Regions from separate parts of the Alteromonas sp. G4i13 genome, predicted to be linked through region 2. Evidence: predicted binding sites of a transcription regulator. Region 2 holds the regulator's gene; the other holds the start of a gene.
The links. The regulator FNR, encoded in region 2, switches genes on or off when oxygen is low (the NO sensors DNR and NnrR bind a similar motif). The targets are predictions, from matches to a motif close to TTGATCTAGATCAA.
Positions count from the first base shown of each region.

Region 1: ACFI6J_RS15210 (high-potential iron-sulfur protein) is a predicted target of FNR. The motif match lies at 4,236-4,249, and genes of this name have one in related genera.

Region 1 is NZ_JBHNYX010000032.1:14,920-21,252, reverse strand. Features, by position in the region: gene prmA (50S ribosomal protein L11 methyltransferase) at 15-893, opposite strand; gene ACFI6J_RS15220 (substrate-binding periplasmic protein) at 1,185-1,946, shown strand; gene ACFI6J_RS15215 (amidase) at 2,076-3,695, shown strand; gene ACFI6J_RS15210 (high-potential iron-sulfur protein) at 3,794-4,087, opposite strand; gene ACFI6J_RS15205 (flavin reductase family protein) at 4,310-4,939, opposite strand; gene ACFI6J_RS15200 (zinc ribbon domain-containing protein) at 4,932-5,123, opposite strand; gene ACFI6J_RS15195 (hypothetical protein) at 5,310-5,597, shown strand; gene ACFI6J_RS15190 (exonuclease domain-containing protein) at 5,715-6,333, shown strand, end outside.
Region 2 is NZ_JBHNYX010000003.1:15,029-21,361, forward strand. Features, by position in the region: gene ACFI6J_RS01875 (patatin-like phospholipase family protein) at 1-692, opposite strand, end outside; gene ttcA (tRNA 2-thiocytidine(32) synthetase TtcA) at 693-1,646, opposite strand; gene uspE (universal stress protein UspE) at 1,795-2,718, opposite strand; gene fnr (fumarate/nitrate reduction transcriptional regulator Fnr) at 2,963-3,700, opposite strand; gene ACFI6J_RS01895 (sulfite exporter TauE/SafE family protein) at 3,746-4,405, opposite strand; gene ccoS (cbb3-type cytochrome oxidase assembly protein CcoS) at 4,392-4,622, opposite strand; gene ACFI6J_RS01905 (heavy metal translocating P-type ATPase) at 4,624-6,333, opposite strand, start outside.

The DNA.
Region 1 (6,333 bases), on a different contig from region 2:
TTTATCACTCAAACTTAGTGTTTTTTGCCCGACACTCTCGCCCATTCGCCATCTATGGCACTGGGTTCAAGTGTAATATCTTGAGCGTACGCTTCTTCTATGCGCGTAACTTGCTCCGCCAAAATGCCAGAAAGAACTAACAAACCACCTGATTTGCAGTAATTTGTAATCACGCTTTGAAGTTCTAGTAATGGACCTGACAAGATGTTCGCCATCACGACATCGGCTTCAAGCTCAGGCTGGTCTTCAGGAAGGTATACATCCAAACGGTCTTCAACGCCGTTGCGTCGTGCATTTTCTTTTGTTGCTTGTAGCGCTTGTGGGTCGATATCAATGCCGATGACGCGTTTAGCACCCAATTTCAACGCAGCCAGCGCTAATATTCCAGAGCCACAGCCAAAATCGACAACGGTTTTATCTGTCATATCTATGCCGTCTAGCCAGCGCAAGCAAAGCGCTGTGGTAGGGTGCGTGCCAGTACCAAAGGCAAGCCCAGGATCTAACATTACGTTAACGGCGTTTGGATCGGGAACATCGCGCCAGCTTGGGCATATCCACAAGCGCTCGCCAAATTGCATGGGATGGAAGTTATCCATCCACTCTCGCTCCCAGTCTTTGTCTTCAAGTGGCTCAAGCTTATATTTAAAATCAGGGCCTAAGACTTTGGCTTTACCCAAGCGCTGAAGGATGCCTTTCATATCGGCATCAGCTTCAAATAAGCCGACGACTTGTGTATCGGGCCACAGTAACACTTCACCCGGCTTGGGCTCGTACATAGGGGTGTCTTTCGCATCCACATAGGTCACTGCTTGTGAGCCGTTGGCCGTTAGCATGTCGCCTATTGATTCTGCATGTTCAGAGGAGGTATTAATTCGAAGTTGTAGCCAAGCCATAGTTATCGTTCATTGAGACCTTTGCGCTTTATTGTACCTTTGCTTGGCAGTAAACAAAATGCAGGCAAGCGAAAAGCTTTCAGTAAATGAGAGCGCGATGCTTACAGAGGCATGATCAAATCTAACCACTTTGGTTTTCAACAGGCTCTCACGTACTCAATAAAACTTGGCTGCTCAATTGATTACGTAAGCCTCGAGAAAAACTAACCTTTTGTCGACTGGTGAAATTCTAATATAAGTTTATATTATGAGAAGGGTATCGTTTAATTTATAGTCTGGTTCATCTGTTGTATGCGCGCACTTTTATCTGCTGTTTGTTTACTGTGTTTTATCATACCGCTTAGCGCGAAAGAGCTAGATGTGGTTGTAGGCTGGAACAAGCCTCCATACGTTATTTCACAAGAGCACACCGGCTTTGAAGTTGACTTGGTGCGGGCGATCCTTGCTGAAATGGGATATGGATTGTCGCCTATTTATGTTCCTTTCGGGCGTACGGCAAGGTTATTAAAAGATGACGCAGTTGACATTGGACTTACCCTTAATCCTGCACACACGGTCGATCAAAGCATTTTATCTGAGCCATATATTATCTATCAGAACGTCGTGGTAACACGGGCAGACAGAGAACTGACGATAGACAGTATCGACGATTTGAAAGGTAAAAGCGTCATTGCTTTTCAAACCGCTCAATCGGTATTAGGTGAGGACTTTGGGCGAACTCTTGCATCGCAAACTACCTATATAGAAATGGCACGACAAGATCGTCAAGTGGACATGCTGATGCGCGGCAGTGTCGATGTTGCCATTCTCGATAGAAATATTTTCAACTACTTCAAATCTGCAAACAGTGCTTATGCCGAAGACGCAACCGTCTTTCATGAGCTTTTTCCTATATCGCCTTACAGTGCTGCGATCCCCGACCCAGCGCTAAGAGCCAAGTTCAACGCCACCCTTCGGCTATTTATTGAAGATGGGCGGTATCAGTTACTGCTTGATGAATATAAGCTCGATAACCTCCTTCATAAGCTTCCCGTAGCGGAAACGGCAAAATAATTCTTAGACAGTGAACTATTTCTGATTCAACGTATAAGAAACTAACATTACGTTACCTTCTATTGCCGTCAAACGCTGCATAATAAGAAGGAGTAACAGGCGCTAGGATCATACGTTAAGGAAAGGTTTATGTTGAAACAGGGTTTTTTGCTGGCCGTAGTCGTGCTATGCACTGCATGCGTGTCTCAAGCAAATCATACAGATAAGATTGAGCAATGGTTAGATAAGCCTGCTCACGTTCAGGCGCAAGCGATTGCGAGTGGCGACACGACATCTGCTGAGCTCGTTAGCGGTTATCTTGCGCGAATCGAACGGCTAGATGAAAAGGTAAATAGCGTTTTAGCGTTGAACCCTAACTCGCTGACCGAAGCGAAGGCCATCGATAAACGACTAGCGAATGGCGAGACGCTTGGCCCTCTGGCAGGTATTCCCGTGCTGCTAAAAGATAATATAGAAAGTAAAGAGATGCCCACCACAGCCGGCTCAATGGCGCTTATTGCTAATGACACTGGTCGCGATGCGCCTATCGTAGAAAAACTGAAAGCGGCAGGGGCAATTATTTTGGGTAAAACCAATTTGTCTGAATGGGCAAACTTTCGCTCTGAATCCTCTATCAGCGGCTGGAGTGCAGTTGGCGGGCTTACCCGAAACCCGCATATGCTATCAAGAAGTGCTTGTGGCTCGTCATCGGGCTCGGGCGCTGCCATGTCACTTCGCCTCGCGTCACTTGCCGTGGGCACCGAAACCAATGGCTCTATTATTTGTCCGGCATCCATAAACGGGGTAGTCGGCTTTAAACCAACCGTGGGCTTGCTTTCCAGAACTCACATAGTACCTATTTCTTTCAGTCAGGACACCGCAGGACCAATGACGTCTAACGTTCAAGACGCCTGGCTAATGACGGCAATCATGGCGGGCCCTGATGCAAGCGATAACGCTACACTAGACGCTGAGTCTCATCGCCCAGCTATGCCAACATCTTCAATGCTGGCTACAGATTTAAAAGGCAAGCGTATTGGTGTGGTTAGGTACCGCCAAGGCGATAACCCTCATGTGCTGGCTGTTTATGAAAGCGCGTTAAAGCAGCTTAAAGCATCGGGCGCGACGCTGGTGGACATCAGTGACTTCTCTCAGCCAGATTCATTTTGGGCAGACTCCTATAATGTTCTGCTGAGCGAGTTCCATCATAGTATTAACGAATACTTGTCGGGGTCGCCGGCAGAACTCCCTGCAAGGAACTTGTCTGAGCTTATCGATTTCAATAACAAAACAGAGCGCGAGTTAGCGTTATTCAATCAAGACATTTTCGAAAAATCGCTCGCGTCGGCAGCCATTGACAGCGAAAAGTATCAAAATGCACTGCGCCTTATTCAAGACACGGCGGGCAAAAATGGTATTGATACGTTGTTAGCAAAGCACAATGTTGATGTACTAGTTGCGCCCTCAAACAGCCCTTCTTTTTTAATAGATGGCGTATATGGTGACCATTCGCCTGTCGGTTTTATCGGTATCGGGTATTTGGCCGCAATTGCAGGATATCCGCATCTCACAGTGCCCGCTGGACAGGTGAAAGATCTTCCTGTGGGAATTAGCTTTATTGGTGGAAAGTGGCAAGACGAAAGCGTGTTAAAAATAGGTAGAGTCTTTGAAGCAAAACACGGCTTCTTCATTAAGCCTGGCCTTCTGCCTACACGTTTTGACAACCCAGCGCTAAAAGGTATCGAAGACGGAATTGACGTAGTTCGCTAGCGGGAAATGAGGGTACATAATCGTATTTCGCCTCAACAGAAACGAAAAAAGCCCTTGGTTTAACTCAAGGGCTTTTGAACGTCTTTTCTTTCGATTGGTTAGCCAGGCTTTTTCACCCAAGCGCTACACCAGCCATCAGCGTTAACAAGCTTATTAGGGAAAATGTTACAAGGGCGGTGTTGTTCGCCATCGGCGCCCTGCACGTACATGCAGTTTGCGCATTTTGCACCTTCAACAGTTGACGACGGTGTGTAGTTCAGTGCTTTTGCAGTAGGGTCATCAGCGCTCAATTGTTCTTGAGCCTGAGCACGTAACGCTACACCACCTAATGTAAGACCGATAACTGTCGAGCCAGAAAGCTTTAAAAAGTCACGGCGATTTACAGATTTCATAACATTCTCCTTAAGAGATAGAAACGATAATGATTCTTTTTTATTCAGTGCCTTAAACGCAAAAACCTGCCCAAAGAGGCAGGTTTTGTTTCATGTTTAAATACTATCTCTTTTTGAAAAAAGATCGAACGAAATGTCGCATTTTCGCTTGATCCAGATTAAATAAACTTCAGAGTTACAACCTTAAGTATTGAATGTAAGACCGCTGGACAGTTTATTAGTTCACTTCACGGTTAACTTTACATCGGGCTTTGCATACGCAAATTGCGCAATTCGTTGTGTGCTGTGGTAGCTGTCTAGGCCTGAGATACAGGCCGTTTGCGCTTGCTCTATATCTGCATAGCCGTCTGAATCTATTATTTGCTCAGGAACGTAGAGCTCCTGGATTTCGCCAATAACCATTTCGGTTTCATTAAGCAAAGTAAAATGCTGTGCTACTTTTAAGCCCATTTTAATTTCACTTTCTTTGACATACGGCGCACTGAAGGACTCACTGATCTGCGCGGTTAACCCAACGGCTTCAAATTCACTTTCATCTGGCGCATAGCGGGCTGATGTTTGGTGGGCTTTGTCGACCCAGTCAACAGACACGTGATTTAGCGTATAAAAGCCCTGCTGTTTTATATTGCTTAACGTATCTCGCGTGACGGTATGTGGACGCATGATCATGCCAATGAGAGGCGGGTTTGCACCGACATGAACAATAGAGCTCACTATAGCCAAATTGTTTGTAACGCCGTTTGTTGTACCCACCAAAGTCGCCGATTTAAAACCAGACAAACTATTAATTAGGTTTGCGCGGTAGCGCTGTGCAAGGGCGTCTATATCACCGCGGGTAAACTGCTTAGTCATTCTCTCTTTCTGCCTCTATCTGAATGTCATCACCGTGCTGATAAGCAGTAAGCTCAATGGGCTGACAACACACTTGGCAGTCGAGCACCTGTACTTGGCCAACATCGTTAATTTCATCTATTTCAACATCATTTGGGGCCATACAGTAAGGACAGGAAAAGCCCATGGAACGAGTTAAACTCATATTTAAATGCCTTTGTAATCACTAATGCTATTTGTTACGTAATGCAAAGACGAGTGGATTTTCTTTTAGACACGCCCCTTGTATCTGATTTTAAGAGAAAAGGACAAGACTGCCATTTGACGCTTATGAGTAATCAGAAAACTGGGTGCACAAATAATAGATGTGATAGACGAAAAAGGTGACCTTGTGGCAAATAAAGTTGGTCAATGCCCGTGCTGTAATAGAGAAACTCGCCTTACTTACCATCATCTTATTCCGCGAAAAATGCACAGGCGTACCTATTTTAAAAAGCACTTTAGCAAAGCGGAGCTTCAGGACGGCATTTACATTTGCAGACAATGTCACAGCGGTATACATCGATTTTATGATGAGATGACGTTGGCCAAACACTACTTCAATTTGCAGCGTTTATTGGCAGATGCGCAGCTTTCTTCGTTCTTTCATTGGGTGTCTAAACAGCGCGTACGCGTGTAAAAGTACACGCTGTGCACTATTAGCAGCAGATGTGATACCCAATCGCGGAGGATTTAATTTGATTCGCGTGGCTGTATAAATATACACTATTGGTGTTTTCATAGCCAAAGATACCTCATGCGAAAAGATTTACCGCCACGTTATTACCTTACACACTTTCACGAGTTCCTTGGGTTCTTTGAGGGTGCTAGCAGGGCGCTTCTAAGTGACGAAGCCACTGACTTTGTTAGGCGTTTTAAAGCGTTGGACGATGACAAACAGTGTATTGTTGTGCGCGCTGCAAATCGCAAGTACGCAGTGATTGACAGGACGCAGTTCAATTATAGCGAAATCGCTGTGCCACAAGAGCAAATAGATTGGCTTACCGACAACGGCTGGTTTGGTGACCTTACCCACGCTTCGCTTAATGACATCGCAGGTGTCTTGACCAAAGATGCTCTGCTTGAGCTACTTGCTGAATACGGCAGTATTCAGGGGCTCGCATCTCTCACCAAGCCTAAACTCGTGACGTTGCTTAATGAACATATCGAAGCTAGAGGCTGGCCAGAGCGCTTTTCGCTAGATAACTACTTAGTGTGCTTGTTCGACGATGCACTTCGCTATTTGCTGTTTATCTATTTTGGTAACACCAAAAGCCGTCTAAATCAGTTTTCTATGCGCGATTTAGGCGTAATGAGAACCCGTTCTGATTCCGTAACGGATACGGCGCGTTTTGAAACTAAAAGCGACGCCCAAG
Region 2 (6,333 bases):
TTTTCATCTTTTTTCTCTAGGGCTTTTTCTTCTTTGTTGTCAGGAGAAAACCATTGGCGTAGTACGTTTTGACTCTTTGTAAAAAAGTCCTCGGTTTTGCGCTGGTTTTCTTCATGATCTTGTCTCAACTTTTCAAGACGAAGTGGTCGAAAATCGGCGTTAAGGTTAACCGCGATTACAAAATCGGCCCCTAATTGGCGACATAAGTTCACCGGTACAGGGTTTACAACGGCACCGTCTACCAACCAACGATCACCATGTGCTACGGGCGCAAAAAGTGCGGGAATAGCGCAGGATGCTTGAATGGTGTCTCCGATAGGACCAGAGTTAAACACTACTTCACGGCCGGTATAAAGGTCGGTAGCCACAGCCGCAAACGGCTTAAGCATGTCTTCATAAGTCGATTCACAAAACTCGCTTGCTAGCTTGTCGAAAACCTTCTGTCCGCTGGCAATGCCGCCGCGTCTAAGTCCTACACCCATAAGAGCAAGTACCTGCCAGTCGCTAAGGGAACAGGCCCACTCTTTCAATCCTTCCAGCTTGCCACTTGCGTAGGCAGCACCAACATAGGCACCAATAGAGCATCCCGCTACAACGTCAATTTTTACGCCGAGTTTTTCTAATGCTTCAATTATGCCAATGTGAGTCCAGCCCCTTGCGGCACCGGCACCTAGCGCAAGTCCAATTTTCATTTACTTAGGTTCCATAATGTTTATTACTTCAATAGTATTATCTTCATCACTGAAGTCCGTACTATTTTCTGTAGTGAAAGAAGGTTCATCGAACCCGATATCACCGTCTTCTACCGGGCCTTCTTGTGTAGCTATAGCTTTAAAATCATAAAGGTTGCTGTCGATTAAGTGTGAAGGCGCTACGTTTTGAAGCGCACGGAACATCGACTCTATACGACCTGGGAAGCGACGGTTCCAGTCTTGTAGCATAGCCTTTATGTTTTGGCGCTGTAGGTTTTCTTGTGAGCCACAAAGGTTACAAGGAATAATCGGAAATTCAGCGGCCTGAGAATATTTCTCGATGTCTTTTTCTGTGCAGTACGCCAATGGACGAATAACGATGTGTTCACCGTTATCGCTGACTAGCTTTGGCGGCATAGACTTAAGCTTGCCACCATGAAACATATTGAGGAAAAACGTTTCTAGCATGTCGTCGCGGTGATGACCTAATGCAATTTTAGTCGCACCTAACTCTTTTGCCGTGCGGTACAAAATACCACGGCGCAAGCGAGAACAGAGAGAGCATGTTGTCTTTCCCTCTGGAATTTTGTCTTTAACAATAGAGTAGGTGTCTTCTTCTACAATTTTGTAGTCAACGCCAATGCTTTCTAGATATTCAGGCAAGATATGTTCGGGGAAACCAGGCTGCTTTTGGTCAAGATTAACCGCAACGATATCAAAATGAATAGGCGCAATCTTCTTTAAAAACAATAAAATATCTAGCATGGTGTAGCTGTCTTTACCGCCAGATAAACACACCATTACTTTGTCGTTGTTTTCAATCATACCGAAATCGCCAATGGCTTTACCCACATTGCGGCGAAGTCGTTTCTGAAGTTTGTTGAAGTTGTACTTTTGCTTACTTTGCGCAGCATTTAATGGCGACGCGTCAGCACTGTTTGTGCCTAAACTCATAATTAACTAGCTTGGTTTGTGATAAAGCCACCATTATACATTAAAGCGGCTTTTCGAGACCATGCTTGTGAAGTTAAATTTGTTGGTGACATACCGTGTTGGCCGCTAAGTAACGGAAAACACGGGCTATGCGGTACTGATGAAAAGATTACACCGACAACGGCGACACAAATCCATCTGGCTTAATAGCAAGCACATCGCAATTGAGTTCGTCGATCACGTGTTCTGCAGTGTTACCAATTAGGGCCGCTGAAATGCCCACACGGCCAACGGTACCAATAACAACCAGCTCTGCATCCAGTGTTTTTGCCACTAGCGGGATGACCTTTTCCGGAAGGCCTTCTCTTACTACGCATTTGTTCTCAGGAATACCGTACTTTAACGCGTGACTACGCATTTCTTTTAAATGATGATTTTTTACCGCGTCGTGATAGGTATCGGGGTCGAACTCAGGCACTTCTATGGCGATATTAAGTGGTGTAGAAGGGTAACTGTTGACCAAATTTACGCTCCCTTTCAATAAAGAGGCGTAGTCGTTAGCAATGAGGGTGAGCTTATCGTTAAGTGCGGCGTGCTCATCGTCTTCACTGCCTACGTTTACAGCAGCAATAATCTCTCCTCCTTCTGGCCAGTCGTGCTCTTTAACGAGCAATACTGGCCGAGGGCATTTACGCATTAAATGCCAGTCGGTGGGGGTGAAAATAACAGAAGCAAGATCGTCGTGCTTTTTGGTTGCCTTTACCACTAAATCTATCTGATTGTTTAGGGTGTAGTAAATAATCGACTCATACGCACGATTATTCCATTCTACAACGATATCAGTTTCAGTGAATCCTTGTTCTCTTAAGTGGGTGGCAAGCCATTTTGCATGCTCCTTTGTAACTGCATCGCGCATTGACTCGCGCTCATCCGGGCTAAGCATGGTCGTCATATCATAAGATAAGTCGTATACCACCATCATTGCGGTAACTGAAGCGCCTGTTTTTGAAGCGAGTTCATAAGCACGGCTCAGTGCAGGTTGGTTATCGCGCTCGGCATCTACCACGGCCAGAATTCGTTTACACTCAATCATAACGTCCCCCTAACTACGAAACTTAGTAGCGGCTGTCGAAATCGAAGCTTTCTAATACTAACTATAAACGACATTGGGAAAAACGTAAGTTGTTTTAGATCAAGAATTTTACGAGGCGACCATGAGTGAACGTACCTAATTGAATATGGAGCAACCGGCGTGGCGCTGAAAGGGTAGATAGGTGGCTAACACAGGTTACAAAAAAGCGCGCTTAGTGCGCGCCTTATTTAACACTTAAAAAGGACTAACCGCAGACAACGCTAGGGCCGTTAAGCGCCGCTAGTTTGGTGTTTAGCCTATCGAAATCCAAAATAGTAATAAGCTTGCCGTCTACCTTTATGATGTTGTCTTTTTGAAAACGGCTTAACAGACGGCTAATCGTTTCAATCGTTAATCCTAAATAGTTTCCAATTTCGTTGCGCGTCATGGTTAAGTGGAATTCTCTATGGGAAAAGCCACGCTCTTCAAAGCGTTGCGACAGGTGTGAGATGAAATACAGTAAGCGCTCTTCTGCAGTTCGCTTGTTTAAAAGCATGATCATGTCGTGATCTTGTTTTATTTCAGCGCTCATGAAGCTCATGATCTGGTGGCGTAGCTTTGGAAATTGCACTGACATTTCGTCGAGGGTCTCGTAGGGAAGCTCACACACCATGGCAGTTTCTAACGCAGAAGTATAGCTTTGGTGTTTATTCTCTCTTAGTGCATCGAAACCGATAATATCACCAGGAAAGTGGAAGCCGGTAATCTGTTCTTCACCTTCGGTATTAGTCACAAATGATTTGAATGAACCGGTTCTCACTGCAAATAGAGAACGGAATTTATCACCAGTTTGAATCAGCGTGTCACCTTTATGAAGCGGCTTCTTGCGTTCAATAATATCGTCAAGAGACTCGATTTCTGTTTTGTTTAACGCCACCGGTAAACACAGGTGACTGAAACTACAGTTTTGACAGTGAATAGAAAATTGGCTTCCTTTGCTCATAATGCACGCTCTCTAAAAGAATACCCGACAATAATACACCCATTTTTAAACGATTGCGCCATGAATAAGATAAGCTGCATATATTGCCATTATTACTGCAATAATTTGTCTAAAATGGTTATGTTGAAAACTTTGAACAATATATTGGCTACCAGCGCTTGCGGCGAGCAAGGTGGGTAATGTACCCAAACCGAAGAAGAACATAATAGCAGCGCCTTCTAGCGCGTTACCCGCCGCGAGAGACCAGGTAAGTGTGGAATACACCAAACCGCAAGGAAGCCAACCCCAAATAAAACCATAAGGCAACGCACTTAAAGGGGTCTTAAATGGCAAAAAGCGTTTTGAAAGCGGCTGGACTTTGGAAAATAGGCCTTTACCCGCATTTTCCAGCACTGTTAAGCCAGTCCACCACTTACCCAAATAACACGCCAGTAGAAGCAACATGATTCCGCTAAGTAGGGAAAGGGCATAGTTGGCAAGAGGTATATAATCTGCTGCAATTTTTCCAAGTGCCCCGGTTATTGCTCCGGCGATGGTGTAGCTCACTATACGTCCCATGTTATAGGCAAGGGTATAGGGTAGTGCTGAAGCGCCTTTAGGCGATACCATCCTTAGCGCAGCGACAATTCCACCGCACATTCCCACACAGTGAACTCCACCGGCTAAGCCGATAAGAAAGGCAGAGAAGTAGTTAATCCCTTCCATGTGGCGCTTGGCTTTTGTCTACTTTACTGTCTTGAAGTTGCTTGCGTTGCTCAGCTAGCTTTTTTTCTTCTGGCGGAAGATCATCGTCAAACAGTATGCTATACCCTTGGCGATCCAAATCTTCAAATTGATTGGTTTTCACCGCCCAAAAGAATATCACGATAGCGACGGCAACAATGATGATGGCGATTGGAATTAATACGTAAATAATACTCATGCTATTTGCTCAAAAGTCGCGTTGAGTTTGTGACCACAATGATACTGCTTAACGACATACCAACAACAGCCATCCACGGTGAAAGTAGGCCTGATACGGCGAAAGGTAAGATCAAAACGTTGTAACCTACCGACCAGCCAATATTTTGCCTTATTTTTTGCTTCACTTGGTGCGCAGTTCGAATAAGTTCTGGTACAGAAAGCAGCTGATCGCCAAGCAGTATCACGTCGGCGGCAGTTTTAGCCACGTCTGTGGCATTACCCACTGCAATTGCCACATCAGCGCTGGCAAGAACTGGAGCGTCGTTAATACCGTCACCCATCATCATCACTTTCGCGCCAGATTGCTGCATAGCTTGAACGGCTTCGTACTTTTGCTCAGGTGTTAGGCCACCTTTAGCGGTCGAAATTGGCAATGGTGCGGTAAGCGCATTAACGTTTTGCTGTGTATCACCACTTAAAACGGCGAGGGTATGGCTTGCAGCTAATATATCGAGAGTTTCTTGCGTATCTTCTCTTAGTGAATCCTTTACTTCATACGCCGCCATAATACGCCCCTTAACCGTGAGAAACACGTTAGCTGAAGGGAACGCTTCAATGAGTTTTAGCTGTGATTCGTGAACGCTGAATGCTGCAGAACCCATAGAAAACAACGTGTCATTGATCTCACCGCTGATACCACCTCCTGGCGTAACGGTAAAATTAGTCACTTTGTGTACCGTGTTATCGATAGCGTCAGCACTGCCGCTAGAGGCAGAAGTCTCGCTTAGGGCTACACCGTCGCTAAAGGCTATACCGTCGCTAAAGGCTTTGGCAATCGGATGTTCAGAGCGTGACTCCAAAGCGCGCGCAATTGATAGCGCACTATTACTATCCACGCCGTCAGCGTACCAGGCATTTGAAATAGTAAATTTGCCTTTTGTGAGCGTGCCGGTTTTGTCTAAAGCGATGGTGTCAATGTCAGTAATTTGTTCTAGCGCATCTGCCCGTTTTAGTAAAATACCTTGTCGGTTTAACTTTGCCATAGCGCAAGTTAACGCTGATGGCGTGGCCAACCCTAGTGCGCAAGGGCAGGTTGCAACCAGCACTGATATGGTGATCCAAAATGCCTCGTCGCTCCCCTGATACGCCCAAAAGCCATAGGTTAACGCCGAAATCAGCAATACCGCGGTAACGAAATAGCGAGAAAAATTATCGGCTATCTGCGCTGCTTTAGGTTTACTCGCCATGGCACTTGCTTGCAGTCGTACAATTTGATTTACCAGCGCATTTTTAAGGGTCTGCGTAACCGTAATGGTTAGCGTACCATCTTGACAAACCGTGCCGCCGTATACCGGGCTACTGTTCGACTTACGCACGGGGTTAAACTCGCCGGTAAGCATAGATTCGTCAACCGCTGCGTTGCCGTCGGTTACCACCCCATCAATGGGGACTGTTTCACCAGGCTTCACTAGCACTACGTCGTCAATTTTTAGCTGCTTAGCCAGACACTCGGTTAGGCTGCCATCTGGATTTAGTTTGGTCGCTGATACGGGCACATACTGCATCATATTGGCAGAGATCTGTGCGGCGCGATGACGACTGCGATGTTCTAAGAATCGGCTAAGTAACAGCAGAAAAATAAACATACAGATGGATTCGAAATACACTTCACCTTGCTCTAATACTGTAGAGCGAATTCCAGCAATGTAAGTACCGAATATGGCGAGCGT